Regions from separate parts of the Lentilactobacillus terminaliae genome, predicted to be linked through region 1. Evidence: a T-box and tRNA genes for the amino acid it is inferred to sense, from the RefSeq annotation. Region 1 holds a T-box; the other holds one or more tRNA genes.

Evidence for each region. The T-box of region 1 lies ahead of O0236_RS06240 (valine--tRNA ligase). A T-box ahead of a tRNA ligase gene usually reads a tRNA of that ligase, here a tRNA-Val.
Region 2: it has a tRNA-Val gene. The T-box ahead of O0236_RS06240 (valine--tRNA ligase) is inferred to sense a tRNA for this amino acid. The anticodon was not compared.

Annotation. Positions count from the first base shown of each region.
Region 1 is NZ_CP168151.1:1,236,541-1,247,143, reverse strand. It holds gene O0236_RS06255 (cysteine desulfurase family protein) at 1-955, shown strand, start outside; gene thiI (tRNA uracil 4-sulfurtransferase ThiI) at 966-2,183, shown strand; gene tpx (thiol peroxidase) at 2,255-2,764, shown strand; T-box leader at 2,791-2,997, shown strand; gene O0236_RS06240 (valine--tRNA ligase) at 3,042-5,693, shown strand; gene O0236_RS06235 (bifunctional folylpolyglutamate synthase/dihydrofolate synthase) at 5,782-7,104, shown strand; gene O0236_RS06230 (rod shape-determining protein) at 7,242-8,246, shown strand; gene mreC (rod shape-determining protein MreC) at 8,318-9,166, shown strand; gene mreD (rod shape-determining protein MreD) at 9,182-9,709, shown strand; gene O0236_RS06215 (septum site-determining protein MinC) at 9,736-10,425, shown strand; gene minD (septum site-determining protein MinD) at 10,418-10,603, shown strand, end outside.
Region 2 is NZ_CP168151.1:1,535,917-1,546,519, forward strand. It holds gene O0236_RS08095 (gamma-glutamylcysteine synthetase) at 53-1,546, shown strand; gene O0236_RS08100 (adaptor protein MecA) at 1,603-2,265, opposite strand; gene spx (transcriptional regulator Spx) at 2,382-2,780, opposite strand; gene O0236_RS08110 (MBL fold metallo-hydrolase) at 2,892-3,632, opposite strand; gene O0236_RS08115 (monooxygenase) at 3,740-4,228, shown strand; gene O0236_RS08120 (OsmC family protein) at 4,266-4,682, opposite strand; tRNA gene O0236_RS08125 (tRNA-Asp) at 4,956-5,030, opposite strand; tRNA gene O0236_RS08130 (tRNA-Met) at 5,035-5,108, opposite strand; tRNA gene O0236_RS08135 (tRNA-Glu) at 5,135-5,206, opposite strand; tRNA gene O0236_RS08140 (tRNA-Ser) at 5,233-5,320, opposite strand; tRNA gene O0236_RS08145 (tRNA-Ile) at 5,325-5,398, opposite strand; tRNA gene O0236_RS08150 (tRNA-Gly) at 5,413-5,483, opposite strand; tRNA gene O0236_RS08155 (tRNA-Phe) at 5,505-5,577, opposite strand; tRNA gene O0236_RS08160 (tRNA-Asp) at 5,583-5,657, opposite strand; tRNA gene O0236_RS08165 (tRNA-Met) at 5,662-5,735, opposite strand; tRNA gene O0236_RS08170 (tRNA-Ser) at 5,745-5,834, opposite strand; tRNA gene O0236_RS08175 (tRNA-Ile) at 5,894-5,967, opposite strand; tRNA gene O0236_RS08180 (tRNA-Met) at 5,978-6,051, opposite strand; tRNA gene O0236_RS08185 (tRNA-Pro) at 6,090-6,163, opposite strand; tRNA gene O0236_RS08190 (tRNA-Arg) at 6,172-6,245, opposite strand; tRNA gene O0236_RS08195 (tRNA-Leu) at 6,252-6,337, opposite strand; tRNA gene O0236_RS08200 (tRNA-Gly) at 6,344-6,415, opposite strand; tRNA gene O0236_RS08205 (tRNA-Thr) at 6,421-6,493, opposite strand; tRNA gene O0236_RS08210 (tRNA-Lys) at 6,542-6,614, opposite strand; tRNA gene O0236_RS08215 (tRNA-Val) at 6,619-6,691, opposite strand; rRNA gene rrf (5S ribosomal RNA) at 6,699-6,815, opposite strand; rRNA gene O0236_RS08225 (23S ribosomal RNA) at 6,892-9,811, opposite strand; tRNA gene O0236_RS08230 (tRNA-Ala) at 9,987-10,059, opposite strand; tRNA gene O0236_RS08235 (tRNA-Ile) at 10,088-10,161, opposite strand; rRNA gene O0236_RS08240 (16S ribosomal RNA) at 10,249-10,603, opposite strand, start outside.

The sequences.
Region 1 (10,603 bases):
CTTTACGAGTGGTGGAACTGAAGGGGACAACTGGGTCCTTAAAGGAACTGCTATTGAAAAAAGAGAATACGGGAAACATTTAATTACTACGTCAGTAGAACATCCTGCTATCCATAACTCTATGGAACAGTTAAAGCAATTGGGATACGAAGTCACTTATTTACCCGTAGACGATGAAGGCAGAATTAACGTTAATGATTTGAAGGCTGCTATTAGACCTGACACCATTCTAGTGTCCATTATGGCTGTGAACAATGAAATTGGTACGATTCAACCATTAATGGCCGCAGCAGATGTTTTAAAAGACTATCCTAAGATACATTTTCATATCGATGCTGTTCAAGGAATCGGTAAGGGAATTCAGGATATGGTAATGAACGATCGGGTGGACTTTGTGACATTTTCTGGTCACAAATTTCATGCTCCTCGTGGTACTGGTTTTATTTATGCTAGACGAGGCCGGAGAATTTCACCATTGATGAATGGTGGTGGACAAGAAAAGAATCAACGTTCTGGAACTGAAAATGTCCCAGCCATCGCATCAATGGCTAAAGCATTAAGATTGCTTTTGGACAAAGAAAAGACAGCCAACCAAACGGAATTGGCAATTAAGCAAAGAGTTTCAGCTCATATCGCCAATTTTGATAAGGTCATCATTTTTTCTAAAAATAGTGATCAATTTGCACCTCATATCCTCTGTTTTGCAATTCAAGGCGTTCGTGGAGAAACAATCGTCCACGCCTTTGAAGAACATGGAATTTATATTTCAACTACTAGTGCATGTTCTTCTAAGAAACATCTTGCATCAAGTACATTATCAGCGATGAATGTTCCTGAAAGTATTTCAACTAGTGCAGTGAGAATCTCACTAGGCGATCAAAATACAGTTGCAGAAGCTGATGAATTCATCAAGGTGTTTGATGAACTTTACACAGAGTTTGATAAGTTAAGTTAGGAGTTAATTAATGAAGTATACGGAAATCATGGTTCGTTATGGCGAACTATCAACCAAGGGTAAGAATCGTAAGGATTTTATCAAACAACTTGGCAAAAATGTCCGCGCAGTTTTGACTAATTATGGTGAAGTTGAGGTTAAGGCACAACGCGACCGGCTTCACGTTGATTTGAATGGTCAAGATGACAAGCCTGTTATCGAAAGCCTTAAGCAAGTTTTTGGAATTGAAAACTTTTATCCATCAATTAAAATCGCTAAAACGATGGATGCAATCAAAGATACTGCCTTGCAAATGGTTAAAGAACAATATTCTGCCGGCAAGACATTTAAAATCAATACTCGCCGACAAGATAAAAGCTTTGAATACCATACGGATCAAATCAACAATATGTTGGGTGATTACATTCTTGAAAATGTCGATGGAATTAAAGTCGATGTCAAGAATCCAGATATTGAAATCAGAGTTGAAGTAAGAATGAACGGCGCTTACTTATCATCTGAAAAAATCAAAGGTGCTGGTGGATTGCCAGTTGGAACCGGTGGTCGTGCATCAATGATGCTTTCTGGTGGTATTGATTCTCCAGTTGCTGCATACATGGCAATGAAGCGTGGCGTTAAAATTGATATGATTCATTTTTATAGTCCTCCATACACTAGTGAGCAAGCTTTAGCTAAAGCTAAGCAATTGACCTCAGTGTTAGCTAAATATTCTGGTGGTATTCAATTCATTGCTGTGCCATTTACTGAAATTCAAGAAACCATCAAGGAAAAAGTTCCTGAAGGTTATTTAATGACGATTCAACGTCGAATGATGATGAGATTGGCTGCTGAAATCACCAAGAATCGTCACTGTACCGGAATCTTTAATGGTGAAGCTTTGGGTCAAGTGGCTTCACAGACTCTTGAAAGTATGATGGCAATCAATGACGTCACTTCAATGCCAGTGCTCAGACCATTAATTTCCATGGATAAAACTGATATTATTGAAATTTCTAAGGATATCAATACCTTTGATTTGTCAGTATTACCATTTGAAGACTGTTGTACTATCTTTACACCACCTGCACCTAAGACTCGTCCAGATTTGGAAAAGTCACGGAAATTTGAACAGTACATTGACGTTGATGGATTAATGCAACGTTCTATGGCTGGCATGCAAATCTTTGATATTAAGCCTGATGAAGATTATATGAACGTAAATGCAGATGTTTTTGCTGAACTTTTGTAGGATTTACTGGTAGTTTTGCAGTTTCTATTTTAAAGTAGACATAACCTTTGATTACTAAGGAGTGTTTTAATATGCAAATAACTGTTAGCGGCAAAGAAGAACAACTTTATGGGAATCCACCAGTGAATGGTGATAAATTACCCAAGTTTAAGTTGGAAGATGCAAACGGTAATAAAGTTAAGACTGCTGATCTATTAGGAAAAGTAACGTTGATTTCAACAATTCCTGATATTAATACTGCGGTTTGTTCTATGGAGACACGTAAGTTTAATCAAGAAGCTGATCATTATACTGACGCTCAATTTGTAGTAGTTTCTAATAATACAGTTGAACAACAAAAAGATTGGTGTGCTGCAGAAGGAGTCGAAAATATTCGAATGCTTTCTGATGAACAACTTTCACTTGGCTATGCCATGGGAGTTTATTTGCCAAACTTTGGTGCTTTAGCTAGAACAATTTTTATTGTTGATAAGGTTGGGACCGTTGTTTATCGACAAATCGTTGACGAATTACATGATGAACCAGATTATGCTAAAGCACTTGCAGCTTTGAATAAAGTTGCAAATCGGATTGACGAGTAGACAAATGTCGCTTATTATATAATTTATAATCTGCAATGAACAAGAGAGTAACCTATAGACGATTTCAAGAGAGAATGTCATTGGTGGGAGACGTTTAGTCAATATAGTGTGAAGGTAGCTTGTGAGCAATCCATTCGATAATGAGGGTGGATCGGTTAGTTCGACCGTTATTCGATATTAAGTGGGGTTTAATAACCCAATTTAGGTGGTACCGCGAGCACTTCGTCCTAATTTTTTTAGGATGAGGTGCTTTTTATTTTGAGAAAGAGGCGATGAAATGACAAAGGAAATGTCGACAAAGTACAACCCAACAGAGGTTGAACAAGGTCGTTACGATAAGTGGCTCGAAGATGATGTATTTAAACCAAGTGGAGATAAAAAGGCTAAACCATATTCAATAGTATTGCCTCCTCCTAATGTTACTGGAAAGCTTCATTTAGGGCATGCTTGGGATACTACTCTCCAAGATATGATAATTCGCCAAAAGCGGATGCAAGGTTTTGACACACTTTGGGTTCCGGGAATGGATCATGCGGGTATTGCAACACAAGCTAAGGTTGAAGCTAAGCTTCGTGATCAAGGCATTACCCGGTATGATTTGGGACGTGAAAAATTCGTTGAAAAAGTATGGGAATGGAAAGATGATTTTGCTGCTACTATTAAAAAGCAATGGGGCAAATTAGGACTTTCTCTTGATTATTCTCGCGAACGATTCACTCTTGACGATGGTTTGTCTAAGGCCGTGCGTAAGGTGTTCGTTCAACTTTATAACAAAGGCTTGATTTACCGTGGGGAATACATTATTAACTGGGATCCCCAAGCCAGAACGGCTTTGTCAGATATCGAAGTTATTCATCAAGATGACAAAGGTGCTTTTTATCACGTAAAGTACCCATTCACGGATGGAACAACTTTTGATGGCAAGGACTATATTGAAATCGCCACTACTCGTCCTGAAACGATGATGGGTGATACTGCTGTTGCAGTTAATCCAAGTGACGAACGATATAAGGATTTAGTTGGTAAAAAGGTCTTGGTACCATTGATCAACCGTGAGGTACCGATAATTGCGGATCAATACGTAGATCCAGAATTTGGTACTGGGATGGTTAAAATTACTCCAGCCCATGATCCTAATGATTTTAAAGTTGGTAACCGTCATGACTTGGAACGTATCAACACCATGAACGATGATGCCACAATGAATGAAAATGCCGGCAAGTATGCTGGTATGGATCGTTTTGAAGCTAGAGAAGCTATGGTTAAAGACCTTGAGGATGAAGGATTAATGATCAACATTGACCCAATCGTCCATTCAGTTGGTCACTCAGAGAGAACTGGGGTTCAAGTTGAAGCCAGATTGTCTACTCAATGGTTCGTTAAGATGAAACCATTGGCTGAACAAGCTATTAAGAATCAAGATACTGATGACCGTGTAAGTTTCTTCCCAGAAAGATTTGAGGATACCTTCACTCAATGGATGGAAAACGTTCATGATTGGGTTATTTCTCGACAACTATGGTGGGGTCACCAAATCCCAGCTTGGTACAACAAACAAACAGGTGAGACATACGTTGGTGAAGAAGCACCTAAAGATATCGAAAATTGGGAACAAGATTCTGATGTTTTAGATACTTGGTTCTCATCTGCTTTATGGCCATTTTCAACTATGGGTTGGCCTGATGATACAGAAGATTTCGAACGTTACTTCCCGACTGATACATTGGTTACTGGATATGACATCATCTTCTTCTGGGTATCAAGAATGATTTTCCAAAGTCTTGAATTCACCAAGAAACGACCATTCAAAAATGTTCTTTTGCATGGTTTGATTCGTGATGAACAAGGTCGAAAGATGTCTAAGTCATTAGGTAACGGAATCGATCCAATGGATGTTATCGACAAGTATGGTGCCGATGCACTTCGTTGGTTCCTATCAACTGGGACAACTCCTGGTCAAGATTTAAGATTTAGTTATGACAAGATGGATTCTGCATGGAATTTCATTAATAAAATTTGGAATGCTAGTCGATTCGTAATTATGAATTTAGATGGCATTACCAAGCCTGAATTGCCTGATAAGTCAGAATGGGAACTATCTGACAAGTGGATTTTAAGTCGATTGAACGAAACCATTGGTCACGTTACTCGTGAGTTTGATAAGTTTAACTTTGGTGAAGCTGGTCGTGCTCTATATGACTTTATCTGGAACGATTTCTGTGACTGGTATATCGAAATGAGTAAGGAAGCTTTGGCTAGTGAGGATGGAGATTCTAAGCGAAACACTCAAAACGTATTAGCTTACGTGCTTGATAAGATACTCAAGTTACTTCACCCAATCATGCCATTCGTGACTGAAAACATTTGGCAATCAATGCCACACGAAGGCGATACCATCGTTAAGGCGGCATATCCAGTTGTCGATGATAACTTGAATGATCCTAAAGCTGAATCAGACATGGATTCATTGATCGATTTGATCAAGGCAGTTAGAAATATTCGTTCAGAGGCCAATGCACCTATGTCATCACCAATTGATTTGTTGATTTCAACTAAGAGTGCAACTTTGAAGGCCATTTTCGAAGAAAACAAACCTTACATTGATCGCTTCACTCACGATAAAGAATTGCAAATTGCTGATGAAATTCAAGCCCCTGATTTAGCAATGACATCTGTGATCACTGATGCTACTATCTATGTTCCTTTGGCAGAATTAGTTGACCTTGGTGAAGAACGAGACCGAGTTGCTAAAGAAGTTAAAAACTTTGAGGCCGAGGTAACACGAGTTGAAAAGAAATTAGGCAATGCTCGTTTTGTCGATAATGCTCCTGAGGACGTTGTTGAAAAGGAACGTGAAAAGCAAGCTGATTACCAAAACAAGTTGTCTGCTGCTAAGCAACGTTTATCTCAAATCGAAAGCCAACTATAATAAACTGTGTTGTACGTTATTAAAAGTTATTAATAACGGAGCCGTAACAAATTGGTTTTGTTACGGCTCTTTTTAAGGGGTAATTTATTTGAAAACTTATGAAGAGGCATTGGCTTTTATTCATGGCCGAACCAAGTTTAAAAAAATTCCAACACTTGATAGAATGAATCGGTTTTTAGAATTACTTGGCAACCCACATCAAAAAATTCAGGCAATTCACATTGCAGGAACTAATGGTAAGGGCTCAACGCTAACTTATTTGCGAAACATTCTGCAAGCGGATGGCTATTCCGTTGGAACTTATACTTCACCGTTTTTGATTAAGTTCAATGAACGCATTAGCGTTGATGGCCAACCAATTGCTGATGATGAAATTCTTAGGTTAGCCAACCTAGTTAAACCTGTGGTTGATCAATTAGACGACACATTGCCTGAGGGTGGCCCAACCGAGTTTGAAATCATCACCGCAATGATGTTTTCTTATTTTGCTGAAGGGCATGCTGATATTGTCCTTGTAGAAGTTGGATTAGGTGGTCTGTATGATTCTACTAATGTGGTTACACCACTTGCATCAGCAATTACATCAATTGGGTACGATCATATGCAAATTTTAGGTAATACCTTGAGCGAGATTGCAGCTCAAAAGGCAGGAATAATTAAACCTAATGTACCCGTGGTCATTGGCAAGTTGGAAAGTGATCCTTTGAAAGTCATTGCTAAAACAGCTGCCAACCATGACAGTCAACTATTTACTTTGGGAAAAGAATTTGATGTTTCTACTCCTAAAGTAGACAACTGGCAACAGTCATTTGAATATTCTGGATTCGACGCTGACATACAGTTGACGTCACAACTGTTAGGTGATTATCAAGCTCAGAACGCAGCGATTGCGATTTCATTGTATTTTGTATATTGCAAATTGTTGAAGAAGAAAGCGGCAATCAGCAGTGTGCTTAAAGGAGTTGCTAATGCGCAGTGGGCAGGTAGATTTGAACGCATATCAACTAACCCTACGATAGTTATTGATGGTGCTCATAATGTCCCTGCAGCAAAGCAGCTCACAACATTGTTGAATAATAGTTACTCTAAAGGCAAGATTTATATGATAATTGCTGTGTTAGCTGATAAGCAGGCCCAAGAAATAGTTAGTGAGATGGCGCAGGTTAAGAATGCTGAAATTACTTTAACCACATTCCAAACACCAATGAATCGGAAATTATTCGACGCAAATCTGGTTGAAAAACAAGAAGCTAATAAAAAAGTCGCTGTTACTTATCAACCAGATTTCAAGTCAGCGATTATGAAAGCTGAGGAAAAAATGAATTCTGATGACCTATTGTTAGTAACTGGTTCGTTGTACTTTATTTCAGAAGTTAGAGCCTATTTGCTAAAATATCATGAGCAAATTTAAGGTTTGTTTTAAGATAATACGTTGATTTTTTGGAAACAATTTATTTTTGACTTTGATATGCTATACTTATTTCGTTAAAGATTAAATTGCAAATTAACTAATAAAAACTTTTTTATGAATTGAAGGGATGGAATACCGTGTTCGGATTAGGAGAAAAAAATATCGGAATCGATCTGGGTACTGCTAACACGATCGTTTACGTTGATGGTAAGGGGATTGTCCTTCGTGAACCATCAGTTGTCGCTAAGGGTACAAAAGATGGTGAAATCATTGCAGTCGGTGAAGAAGCTAGAGCAATGATTGGAAGAACTCCCGGTAGTATTCAAGCAGTAAGACCAATGAAAGATGGAGTTATTGCAGATTACGATACAACTGTTGCAATGATGAAATACTTTATTGAAAAGGCATTAGGTCATTCATCTGGAAAACCTTATGTAATGGTTTGTGTTCCAACTGGTATTACTGCTGTCGAAAAGCGAGCAGTAATCGATGCTACTCGTGTGGCGGGTGCTAGAGATGCTTATGTCATTGAAGAACCTTTCGCTGCAGCAATTGGAGCTGGTTTGCCAGTTATGGATCCAACTGGATCAATGGTTGTTGATATCGGTGGCGGTACCACTGATGTTGCAACGATTTCATTAGGTGGAATTGTTTCAAGTCGTTCAGTAAGAATGGCTGGAGACAAGTTAAACGATGCGATTATCGGTTATGTTCGTCAAAAGTATAACTTGTTGATCGGTGAAAGAACTGCAGAACAATTGAAGTGGGATATTGGTTCAGCTTCTGCTGAGGCCGCTAAGGAATTATCTCCAGTTGCTATTCGTGGTCGTGACTTAGTTAGCGGATTGCCTACAACTGTTGAGGTTAGTGGTTCAGATGTTAATTCGGCCATTTCAGAGTCTGTTGAAGAAATTATCGAAACAGTCAAAGAAACATTGGAAGAAACTTCTCCAGAAATTGCTGCCGATGTTATTGATCATGGTATCGTTCTTACTGGTGGTGGTGCACTTTTGAAGAACCTTTCTGAAGTAATCGCTGATGAAACTCAAGTTCCTGTAACTATCGCTAATGATCCATTGGATTGTGTAGCTGTTGGAACGGGTGAATCATTGAAGAACATTAACGTAATCAAGAAAAAATAATAATAGTGTCGTTTAAGCCTTAGGTTAATCTTAGGGCTTATTTTATGAACGATTAGCTGATGGAGGCAATTATGCAAAAGTTCTTTTCCAACCGAAAGTTGGTAATAATTATTATATGCTTGATCGTTAGTTTCGGATTGATGACCTTATCTGTGTCTGTGCGTAATAAGCGCAGCACGCCACCAATCGTTCAACAATTTGGGAATGATATCGTTGGTTTTGGTGATCGTTTTGTTTCCACACCTATGAATGGAATTCAAGATGGGTTCGTATCGATGAAGAATTTGTTAAATACGTACCAAGAAAACGAACAATTGAAATCAAAAGTTGATCAATTAGTTCAAACTCAGGTTAAAGATCAAGCATTGGAAAAGGAAAACCAACAACTTAAACGTCAATTAAGAGTTGGTGAAACGATGACTAGTTACAACAAGATCAACGCCGCAGTGATTGCCAGAACACCTTCATCTTGGGCTAGCCAATTGATAATTAACAAGGGTCAAGCAGCCGGAATCAAGAAGAATATGCCGGTTATCGCTGGTAAGGGTCTTATTGGAACTGTTTCAGAGGTTAATAAAACTAACAGTAAAGTTGTGTTAATTTCTAATACTTCTGAAAATTCGAACCGATTTGCCGTTCAAATAAATGCTACAGGCGGAAAATCCTTAAACGGAATTATCACTGGTTATAGTGACGATACTGGTGAATTAACTATGGGTAATATCACTTCTAAGACTAATATTGCCAAGGGTGATAGCGTATCAACATCAGGACTTGGTGGAGTGATTCCTCAAGGTATTTACATTGGTAAAGTTGATAACGTTAGCAAGGACGATTATGGTCTAGCTAAAAAAATCCACATTAAACCAGCAGCTGACTTACACGATATTCAAATAGTTACTGTTGCAGTTAAAAAGTAATTGGGGGCTGGTATAGTGAGAAGAAGAATTCCGGTTTCTGTTGTCTTTGTGATTGGTTTAGTGCTGATGTTCTATTTGGATGGTTCAATCAGTCAGGTGTTTTCTAATTGGCTATACGCCACTCCGAATTCAATGGTTCCATATTTAACTTTAATGTGGTTGAGTATGACAGCTTTTTTTACCAACTCATTAAAAACTACTCACGTAATCGTGTGGGCAGCTATTATTGGTTTTGTGTTTGACCTTTATTACACTGGTTTACTTGGGGTATACGTGTTTGTATTCCCACTGGTGGTTTATATTGGTCAGTCAATTTACGAGCTAATGCCACGTAATTTCTTTAGTGGATTTTTAGTGTTTTTTATCGACATTACCATAGCTATCAGTTTGAATTTCTTAGCTAATATTTTTGTCGGCCAAGTTGATCCATCTGCTACGACCTTTTTGGTAAATGCGTTGGCGCCAACTTTGGCATTGAACTTGTTTTTCTTTGCGATTTGTTATTTTCCAATCGAGTCGTTATATGCTGAACGCAGACGATAATTGGAATTATAGGGGGTAGATCAACGTTGGCAGACGCAGCAGTATTAAAAGGTAGTAATGATGGCTATGAAATAATTTTGAGTGATCGTGCCGCATACGACGATATTTTTAAATCATTAGTCAAATTACTGGATGGTTTAAAAACTCAAACAGCATCCACTAAACCGCAAAAGATTGCTTTTGAGGTAACAACTGGAAAACGGTTATTTAGTGCTGAAGAACGTTCAGAGATTGAAAAAGTATTTGCGGATTATCCTGATTTTTCAATTCATAAGATTATTTCAGAAGTAGTAACAAAAGAAGAATCCAGACGAATGATTGAGCAACAAACTGTTCATATTCTTGATAAAACAATCCGGAATGGGCAAGTTGAAACAGTTACTGGGGATGTTCTCTTCTTAGGGGACGTTCACGAAGGTGGTAAACTATTCGTTAGTGGTAATTTGTTTGTGCTTGGTAGTGTTGCTGGAATTATTCAAGCTGGATACCCCAATGCTGAAGATAAATTGATCATTGGGGATGTACATAACGCTCAACAAGTGAGAATTGGTGAGCAATTTGAAATTCTAGATGATTCACCTCATAGCGACAAGATCAACAGTTCAACGGTTGCATATGTTAATGATTTGCATATTTTGGATTATGGCGAAGTTGAAAATGTAAGTGAGATCAACCCAAAGTTCTTTAACCAGATTGGAGGAATCAATAATGGGTAAAGCGTTAGTTATCACCTCAGGAAAGGGTGGAGTCGGTAAAACGACTTCATCTGCCAATATCGGAACTGCACTTGCCATGATGGGTAAAAAAGTAGTTTTAATGGATTTAGATATCGGATTGAGAAACCTTGATGTTGTATTAGGATTAGATAATCGAATTATGTATGACATCGTCGAT
Region 2 (10,603 bases), 300 kb from region 1:
ATTGTGATTTTTGTTTATAATTGATTTAACTAATGGACTGGAGGATGGAAATATGTTGCAAAATATCCTAGAAAATATTCAAAAGTTAGGACTTGTCGACGAACTTAAAAAGAGTTCAATTGGCGTTGAAATTGAGGAACATCGGGCAATGAAAAATGGTCGTTTAAGTAACCATCCATATCCGAGCGAATTAGGTTCCCGTGAATTTCACCCTTACTTACAATCAGATTTCGCCGAAAGTCAATCAGAAATAATTACTGATCCACATACAAACATTCAAGATACTATCAATCAGCTCGACACCTTACAAACTGTTCTTCATGATCATCTTCGCGATGACGAATTGATCTGGCCACTCAGTATGCCACCAGTTTTAACTAGTAAGGAAATCGAGTTCGTAAAAAATAATTTTGACAGACCAGCATATGCTGAATATCACGATTACCTAACTGAAAAATATGGTGTTCAACCTAAAATTGTGACTGGAATCCACATTAATTTCAGTTTGCCTAATACCTTATTAAAAAAATTGTATTCGCAATATGAGTCGGAGTATAAATCATTTATTCAGTTTAAAAATGATGTTTACTTTGGACTTGCACAACAGTTTGTTTTGCATCGCTTCTTTTTAACATACTTTCTAGGCGCCAGTCCGGTAGCTGAAAAAGGATTCTTCGAGAAGACCCCAACCGAGTTACAACAACCTGTCAGAAGTATTCGCAATAGTCATTTTGGTTATGTCAATCGACCACAAGACGAGGTTAGTGTGACTGTCTACTCAAGTTTGAAGCACTATGTCAAAATGATTTCTAATGGAATTGCGAAAAAGCATCTTTATTCACCATCTGAATTTTATGGTCCTGTTAGGCTTCGTGGTCAAGAATCATATCTAGACTACCCTAGCCAAGGAATCGATTATCTAGAATTTCGTGTTTTTGATAATAATCCGTTCGAGGAAAACGGGATTAGTGCTGAGACATTAACTTTTTTAAAGACATACTTTTTATCCCTCTTCGTTGACTCAGAAGAACCCGAAAATATGCGTGAGGCATTAAAAACCTCATTCGATGATAATGATCGAGTAGCATTAGAGGCACCAGATAAAAAATCATGTATGGAAGAAGAAATGCGCCAATTAATTACGAAACTTAACAAGACTGCGACAACTCTTGAAGCAAATGAACAGGTATTTGAAGTTCTTCAGCGTGTCGCTCGAATGATTGATCATCCTGAATTAACACCTAGTGGTCGGCTATCACAATTAACCAGCAATGGCAGTCTGCAAAAATTTGGTAGTCAGCAGGGATTAAAGTTCAAGCAGGCCCGGACAGATCGAACAGAAGTCTTGCCTGCTTTGGATAAATTCTCTTCAGCAGTACAAATGCTGGTGAAATTACTGATTGAATTAGGCGTCAAATATAAATTCATTTCGAGTGACCGTCTACAAGTTAGTTTCGAAGATCATAAATATGAAATTGAATTAGCTTCTGTAACAGAAGACAATTTTGAAAATCAAACTAGAACATTGTTCCCACAACTATTTTAAAAGAAAAAGCTACATTGCAGATTAACTGCAATGTAGCTTTTTAATATTTTGATGATTTATTTAAAATAGTAACGACTTAATTCTAATGCACTATTCTCCATTACCAAATCACCATATTCAGTTAATACATCATTGGTAACACGAGTTTTATTTCCATACTCATAAGCAATCGCAATTTCATCAGCAACTACGATATCTACAGGATCATTGCTGAACAATTGTAATCTCAGGTAATAGTTACCCTTATAGAGATACAAGTCAGATGTTCCATTTTCTAAACGCAGAGCTTTTGCTAACTCGATGAAATTTTCAAAATCATTAAATTCAACAATTACCGTTCTCTTTTGATGGCCAAATTCATCAGCTTCACTAGTGTCAGACTTTTTCAACTCAGCAGCTTCTCGCTGTTCATCAATGAATTTTGAGACACTGTCTTTATGTTCATCATCAGGTCCAAGGATTAAATCATCCTTGTCAAGATCAACATCTTTGCTAATAAATAGTTCCAAACCGTTCTGATTTGGTAAGACCTGGAACGTAACGGCATCATTATTTTGAAATTGGTGATCTTTATCGACCTCTTCTAAGATGCTGTAGAAGAAGCTTTCAATCTGTTTATGATTACCAAGTAAATCAAGCACAGTAATCCCGCGCTTGTCTAAATCTTCGGTTCCAATAAGTACTCGAATCGTGTTCTCATTAATCCGTTCCATTTCCATGCTTGTCCACCCCATTCCATAACCAAGGGTCATTTAGTATTCATTTATTGTAACACTAATACCATTCATGTAAATGATACGGCTTAAATTGATGAAAAACAAGTAATATCACGCAATTACTGCGCCTTTGCAATCATTCTAGCAAGATCTTTTTTACGGATATGTCTAGGCAAAAATCTTCTAATTTCGTCATCGTTAAAGCCAATTTGTAATCGATTTTCATCCATAATAATTGGTCTTCTGATCATTTCTGGATGAGCAGCCAATAAGTTTAATAATTCATTTAAGTTCATTGAATCGAGTCTATGCCGATATTCCTGAACCGCAAATGATCTAGTTGAAATCAAAGCTTCTGTACCTTCTTCAGAAAGCATAAGAATTTTCTTTAATTCTGCTTTACTCAATGGATTTGCGAAAATATTTCTTTCTTTATAAGCGACTTCATTCGCTTGTAACCAAGCCTTAGCTTTTCTACAAGAAGTACAACTTGGAGTTGATAAAAATTCGATTGTCATAGTTAAACATCCCCTTAACTTTAATTTATAATCAAAGTATATAAGAGATGACTACTAGAATCCAGAAGTTCACAGTTATTTCTATTTTATATGCTTTTGTTCACAGAAGCTTCATATTTCGACTGACACCCTAGTACTGGCAGTTTCAACCTGAATTGAGTCGGATAAAGCATCTGTAGTCTCGGTTACTAGTCTTTCAACATCATCTGACTCAGGTAGATGACTTAATAACAAACGTTTAACGTTAGCTTGGCTAGCAAGTCTCCCAGTTTCTTCAGTAGTCATATGCCATTTTTTCCCTTGCTTATCAGCATAGAAGTTAGTGTCAGTAAGTAATAAGTCAGCATCTTGGCAAAATGATATCAAACCACCGAAATATGCGCTATCTGCAGTAAATACTAATACCTTTCCAGTTTGGCTTTCTTCAATTCTTAGTGCATAAGCAACAACTGGATGATGAGTTTTCATGAATGTTATCTTGTATGGTCCTATGTTTAACTCTTTTTCTGGATCATAAGCTCTTTTTTCTGTTGAACCTGGCCAATCCAAACTTTCAAAATGCTGTTTATCTGCTGTATGACCATAAATTGGCAAGACTTTTGCATTTGGTCGATCATTATGTAACTGCCAATAATATTGCATAACACCAACGTCAGCAATATGGTCATTGTGATAATGAGTTAAAATCATTGCATCAATAGTCAAAGGATCTGCCACCTTCTCTAAACTAAGCAATGCCCCACTACCAAAATCAATCAATAACTTATAATCATTTGATTCTAATAAGTACGCACTTGTACCATCTCCGTGACTTGGGTAGCCACCTAGGTATCCTAATACTGTTAATTTCACGGCAATTTCCTCCCTTTGACTAAGTATAGAAAGATATTTTGGGATTGTAAATGTTTGGTTACCGTTTACAAAAAAAGTATAATTAAGTTGAAATAGGAGGCGGGATCATGATTAGAAATATTTCAATGACATTTGGTAGTGAGCCAATCTTAAGCAAGATTAAAAAAGACAATCCTGATCGAGATCTAATATTATATGATGCGTTAAATAATCGTAATGAATTAATGCTATTAGACGTTTCCGGTAAAGATTCTATCTTTAAATCTCTCGTTCAGTATGATGTCCTCAGTCATGGTGGCACAGATGACTGGCACGGGTTCATTAGCTTTATCGCTACTAAATTAGATATTGATCAGCAAAAAGTTTTCGATGCCAGGATTAACCAGTTAATGAGCAATCCACTCCCTTCAGGAATGCATTCAATATACTCATTACACAGTTATAAGAACATCAATGAGCGAGTTCTGTTAACCACGTGGAACTCACCAACACAATTCGAAATGTGGAAGAAAGCTAATCCATTATTGATGCCAGAGACATACAATAATGATCCTAGTTTTTATAGCCATGAATCAAATTTCAAGTTTGTCCATTAAAAAAGATCTGAGATGTGTTCATCTCAGATCTTTTTATTTATGCAAATTCAATTGTCATAGGAATAGAACCTACTAATGAAGCATGAACTGTACATTTCCTGACCACTTCATTCATGAAAAACTGATGGTCTTCTGCTGAAAGATTTGTTTCCGCGGTTAACTTAATCTTCATATCAGTTACCTTGGAGCTTCCATCAGGATACTGTGTTGTTTCGCCATAAACGTCAACTTTAAACTTCTTAATTGTTAGATTGTCTTCTTCATTCTCAATATTTCTTGCTGTCACACTCATGCAGCTACCAACAGCTCCCAGCAAATACTGAACTGGATTTGGTCCTGCATCCGTTCCTTGGGCAACTGCAGGCTCATCAGATAAATATGAATGTCCACCCGTTTGATTCATTACCTGCGTTCCTAAAGGTCTTAAAGTTGAATGTACTATATATTGTCCCATAGCTAATCTCCCATCATAAAATTAAGTAATTGTATTTTATAATGTTTATTCGGGAATTACCATAATTTAAATCTAAGCAAGAAGTTTCGGTCCAAAGAATGACCAATACAGGCTTGCCGATTATGAATTTATTACGATTAAATTGTATACCGGAGGTGGGCTTCAAATCTACACGCCCTACTGGACACTAGATTTTTAATCTATCACGCTGCTAGAAAAGACCCAAGGGTATTAAAAAAGGAGAAAGCAGATATCTGCTTTCTCCTTTACGACCGGTCCGTACGAGACTCGAACTCGTGATCTCCTGCGTGACAGGCAGGCGTCCTAAACCAACTAGACCAACGGACCAAAATTGCGGGAGCTGGATTTGAACCAACGACCTTCGGGTTATGAGCCCGACGAGCTACCAGACTGCTCCATCCCGCGATAATTATATTATGATGTTTATTGAATGACCCGTACGGGATTCGAACCCATGTTACCGCCGTGAAAGGGCGGTGTCTTAACCACTTGACCAACGGGTCATATATTATCTAATAAAAAACCAAAACGGAGAAGGAGAGATTCGAACTCTCGCGCCGCTTACGCGACCTACACCCTTAGCAGGGGCGCCTCTTCAGCCACTTGAGTACTTCTCCAATATGGGCCTAAATGGACTCGAACCATCGACCTCACGCTTATCAGGCGTGCGCTCTAACCAGCTGAGCTATAGGCCCATTGAATATAAAAAAGCGGGTGACGAGAATCGAACTCGCGACAACAGCTTGGAAGGCTGTGGTTTTACCACTAAACTACACCCGCATGATAAATATTTAATTAAAGTGGCGCGGGACAGAATCGAACTGCCGACACATGGAGCTTCAATCCATTGCTCTACCGACTGAGCTACCGAGCCATAACCGGTCCGTACGAGACTCGAACTCGTGATCTCCTGCGTGACAGGCAGGCGTCCTAAACCAACTAGACCAACGGACCAAAATTGCGGGAGCTGGATTTGAACCAACGACCTTCGGGTTATGAGCCCGACGAGCTACCAGACTGCTCCATCCCGCGATAATTAAAAGGAGGATGAGAGATTCGAACTCTCGCGTGGTTTGACCCACCTGACGGTTTTCAAGACCGTTCCCTTCAGCCAGACTTGGGTAATCCTCCATAATAAAACACAAACAATATTATACTACATAATACAAACACTAACAATAGTGAGTCAATGGACCTTGTAGGACTCGAACCTACGACCGGACGGTTATGAGCCGTCTGCTCTAACCAACTGAGCTAAAGGTCCAAGACCTATATCGCGGCAGAGGGGATCGAACCCCCGACCTCCCGGGTATGAACCGGACGCTCTAGCCAGCTGAGCTACACCGCGATCGATGATAGTCATACTATTAAAATAATTCCTACCAATCGGGAAGACAGGATTCGAACCTGCGACCCCCTGGTCCCAAACCAGGTGCTCTACCAAGCTGAGCTACTTCCCGAAAAACTATGCACCCAGTAGGAGTCGAACCTACAACCTTCTGATTCGTAGTCAGACACTCTATCCAGTTGCGCTATGGGTGCATTATATGCCGAGGACCGGGATCGAACCGGTACGGTCATCACTGACCGCAGGATTTTAAGTCCTGTGCGTCTGCCAATTCCGCCACCCCGGCATAACAAGCGGAAGACGGGATTCGAACCCGCGACCCCCACCATGGCAAGGTGATGTTCTACCACTGAACTACTTCCGCAAAAATGCCGACTAGAAGATTCGAACTTCCGACCCCCTGTTTACAAGACAGGTGCTCTGCCAGCTGAGCTAAGTCGGCAATTTTTACATTAAATATTGCTATGCGCTAAGATATATTCAATTGTAATGAGCCGTGGCAGTCTCGAACTGCCGACCCTCTGATTAAAAGTCAGATGCTCTACCAACTGAGCTAACGGCTCAATATGGAGGATACAGGGATCGAACCTGTGACCTCCTGCTTGTAAGGCAGATGCTCTCCCAGCTGAGCTAATCCTCCATAAATCGCGTGGCAACGTCCTACCCTTGCAGGGGGCGATCCCCCAACTACTCTCGGCGTGCTGAAGCTTAACTTCTGTGTTCGGCATGGGAACAGGTGTATCCTTCAGGCTATCGCCACCACACTATGTTACTTAGAGAACTTTGTTCTCTCAAAACTAGCTAATATTAATTTTCTGTACCGGTACTTACCACCATTTTTTGGTTAAGTCCTCGACCGATTAGTATTGGTCCGCTCCGTACATCACTGCACTTCCACTTCCAACCTATCTACCTCATCATCTCTGAGGGGTCTTACTTCCATATAGGAATGGGAAATCTCATCTTGAGGCGAGTTTCACACTTAGATGCTTTCAGCGTTTATCTCATCCATACATAGCTACCCAGCGATGCGCCTGGCGGCACAACTGGTACACCAGCGGTATGTCCATCCCGGTCCTCTCGTACTAAGGACAGCTCCTCTCAAATTTCCTACGCCCGCGACGGATAGGGACCGAACTGTCTCACGACGTTCTGAACCCAGCTCGCGTACCGCTTTAATGGGCGAACAGCCCAACCCTTGGGACCGACTACAGCCCCAGGATGCGATGAGCCGACATCGAGGTGCCAAACCTCCCCGTCGATGTGGACTCTTGGGGGAGATAAGCCTGTTATCCCCAGGGTAGCTTTTATCCGTTGAGCGATGGCCCTTCCATACGGTACCACCGGATCACTAAGCCCGACTTTCGTCCCTGCTCGACCTGTCTGTCTCGCAGTCAAGCTCCCTTCTGCCTTTACACTCTATGAATGATTTCCAACCATTCTGAGGGAACCTTTGGGCGCCTCCGTTACTGTTTGGGAGGCGACCGCCCCAGTCAAACTGCCCACCTGACACTGTCTCCCGCCACGCTAAGTGGCGCGGGTTAGAGTGTTCACACAGCGAGGGTAGTATCCCACCAACGCCTCTGTCGAAACTAGCGTTCCGACTTCATCGGCTCCTACCTATCCTGTACAAGCTGTGTCAACACCCAATATCAAGCTACAGTAAAGCTCCATGGGGTCTTTCCGTCCTGTCGCGGGTAACCTGCTTCTTCACAGGTATCTTAATTTCACCGAGTCTCTCGTTGAGACAGTGCCCAGATCGTTACGCCTTTCGTGCGGGTCGGAACTTACCCGACAAGGAATTTCGCTACCTTAGGACCGTTATAGTTACGGCCGCCGTTTACTGGGGCTTCATTTCTGGGCTTCGCCGAAGCTAACTCATCCACTTAACCTTCCAGCACCGGGCAGGCGTCAGCCCCTATACGTCATCTTACGATTTTGCAGAAACCTGTGTTTTTGATAAACAGTCGCCTGGGCCTTTTCACTGCGGCTGACCTTGCGGTCAGCACCCCTTCTCCCGAAGTTACGGGGTCATTTTGCCGAGTTCCTTAACGAGAGTTCACTCGCTCACCTTAGGATTCTCTCCTCGACTACCTGTGTCGGTTTGCGGTACGGGTAGTTGATTACTCACTAGAAGCTTTTCTCGGCAGTGTGACGTCAGTTGCTTCCCTACTTAAATTTCGGTCCTCATCACTACTTGTCAACCCGCTGAGAAGCATTTGACTCCTCAACTGACTCATAGCTTGAACGCACATTTCCAATCGTGCGCACAACTTAGCCTCCTGCGTCCCTCCATCGCTCAAACATAATCAACTAGTACAGGAATCTCAACCTGTTATCCATCGCCTACGCCTCTCGGCCTCGGCTTAGGTCCCGACTAACCCTGGGAGGACGAGCCTTCCCCAGGAAACCTTAGTCATTCGGTGGATCAGATTCTCACTGATCTTTCGCTACTCATACCGGCATTCTCACTTCTAAGCGCTCCACCAGTCCTTACGGTCTGACTTCATTGCCCTTAGAACGCTCTCCTATCACATGACCGAATGGTCATGTCCACAGTCTCGGTAGTATGCTTAGCCCCGGTAAATTTTCGGCGCGGAATCACTCGACTAGTGAGCTATTACGCACTCTTTAAATGAGTGGCTGCTTCTAAGCCAACATCCTAGTTGTCTATGCAACTCCACATCCTTTTCCACTTAGCATACATTTAGGGACCTTAACTGGTGGTCTGGGCTGTTCCCCTTTCGACGATGGATCTTATCACTCACCGTCTGACTCCCGGATATAAATCAATGGTATTCGGAGTTTATCTGAACTCAGTAACCCATGACGGGCCCCTCGTCCAAACAGTGCTCTACCTCCATGATTCTAAGTCCGAGGCTAGCCCTAAAGCTATTTCGGAGAGAACCAGCTATCTCCAAGTTCGTTTGGAATTTCACCGCTACCCACACCTCATCCCAGCACTTTTCAACGTACACGGGTTCGGCCCTCCAGTAAGTTTTACCTCACCTTCAGCCTGGACATGGGTAGATCACCTGGTTTCGGGTCTACAGCAACATACTTAAACGCCCATTTCAGACTCGCTTTCGCTGCGGCTCCGGCTTTTCACCTTAACCTTGCATGTTACCGTAACTCGCCGGTTCATTCTACAAAAGGCACGCTATCACCCATTAACGGGCTCTAACTGCTTGTAGGCACATGGTTTCAGGAACTATTTCACTCCCCTTCCGGGGTGCTTTTCACCTTTCCCTCACGGTACTGGTTCACTATCGGTCACTAGGGAGTATTTAGCCTTGGGAGATGGTCCTCCCGGATTCCGACGACGTTTCACGTGTGTCGCCGTACTCAGGATCCTGAACTGAGGGTCATTGATTTCATCTACGGGGCTATCACCCTGTTTCGCCAATCTTCCCAGATTGTTCGATTATCAACAACTTTGGTAACTCAAATGTTCAGTCCTACAACCCCAAAGAGCAAGCTCTTTGGTTTGGGCTGTTCCCCGTTCGCTCGCCGCTACTTAGGGAATCGATTTTTCTTTCTCTTCCTGTGGGTAATTAGATGTTTCAGTTCCCCACGTCTACCTCTGATCAGCTATGTATTCACTGACCAGTAACAGTCGATTAAAACTGCTGGGTTTCCCCATTCGGAAATCTCCGGATCAAAGCTTACGTACAGCTCCCCGAAGCATATCGGTGTTAGTCCCGTCCTTCATCGGCTCCTAGTGCCAAGGCATTCACCATGCGCCCTTAATAACTTAACCTAGTATCACTTCGTGATACTGATTAATTGAGTTTATGCGATTAAACTTATTCGTTAATTTTATTGACTCAATACGCGGTGTTCTCGGTTGAAATTATATTCTAAATATAATTCACTACAGAAAATTAATATTATCTAGTTTTCAAAGAACAAAATTCCAGACACTCTCGTGTCAATGGAGAATAGCGGGATCGAACCGCTGACCCCCTGCTTGCAAAGCAGGTGCTCTCCCATCTGAGCTAATTCCCCATACTTCTCCGGTCATAAGGCCGGTGGATGGGCCTAAATGGACTCGAACCATCGACCTCACGCTTATCAGGCGTGCGCTCTAACCAGCTGAGCTATAGGCCCAAAAAAGCGTTAACCAAATATGAGAGTAGACCTCTCAAAACTAAACAAAACTTTCGACGATGTGTAGGTTTCCGTATTATTCCTTAGAAAGGAGGTGATCCAGCCGCAGGTTCTCCTACGGCTACCTTGTTACGACTTCACCCTAATCATCTGTCCCACCTTAGGCGGCTGGCTCCAAAAGGTTACCTCACCGACTTTGGGTGTTACAAACTCTCATGGTGTGACGGGCGGTGTGTACAAGGCCCGGGAACGTATTCACCGTGGCATGCTGATCCACGATTACTAGCGATTCCAACTTCATGCAGGCGAGTTGCAGCCTGCAATCCGAACTGAGAACGGCTTTAAGAGATTAGCTTGACCTCGCGGTTTCGCGACTCGTTGTACCGTCCATTGTAGCACGTGTGTAGCCCAGGTCATAAGGGGCATGATGATTTGACGTCGT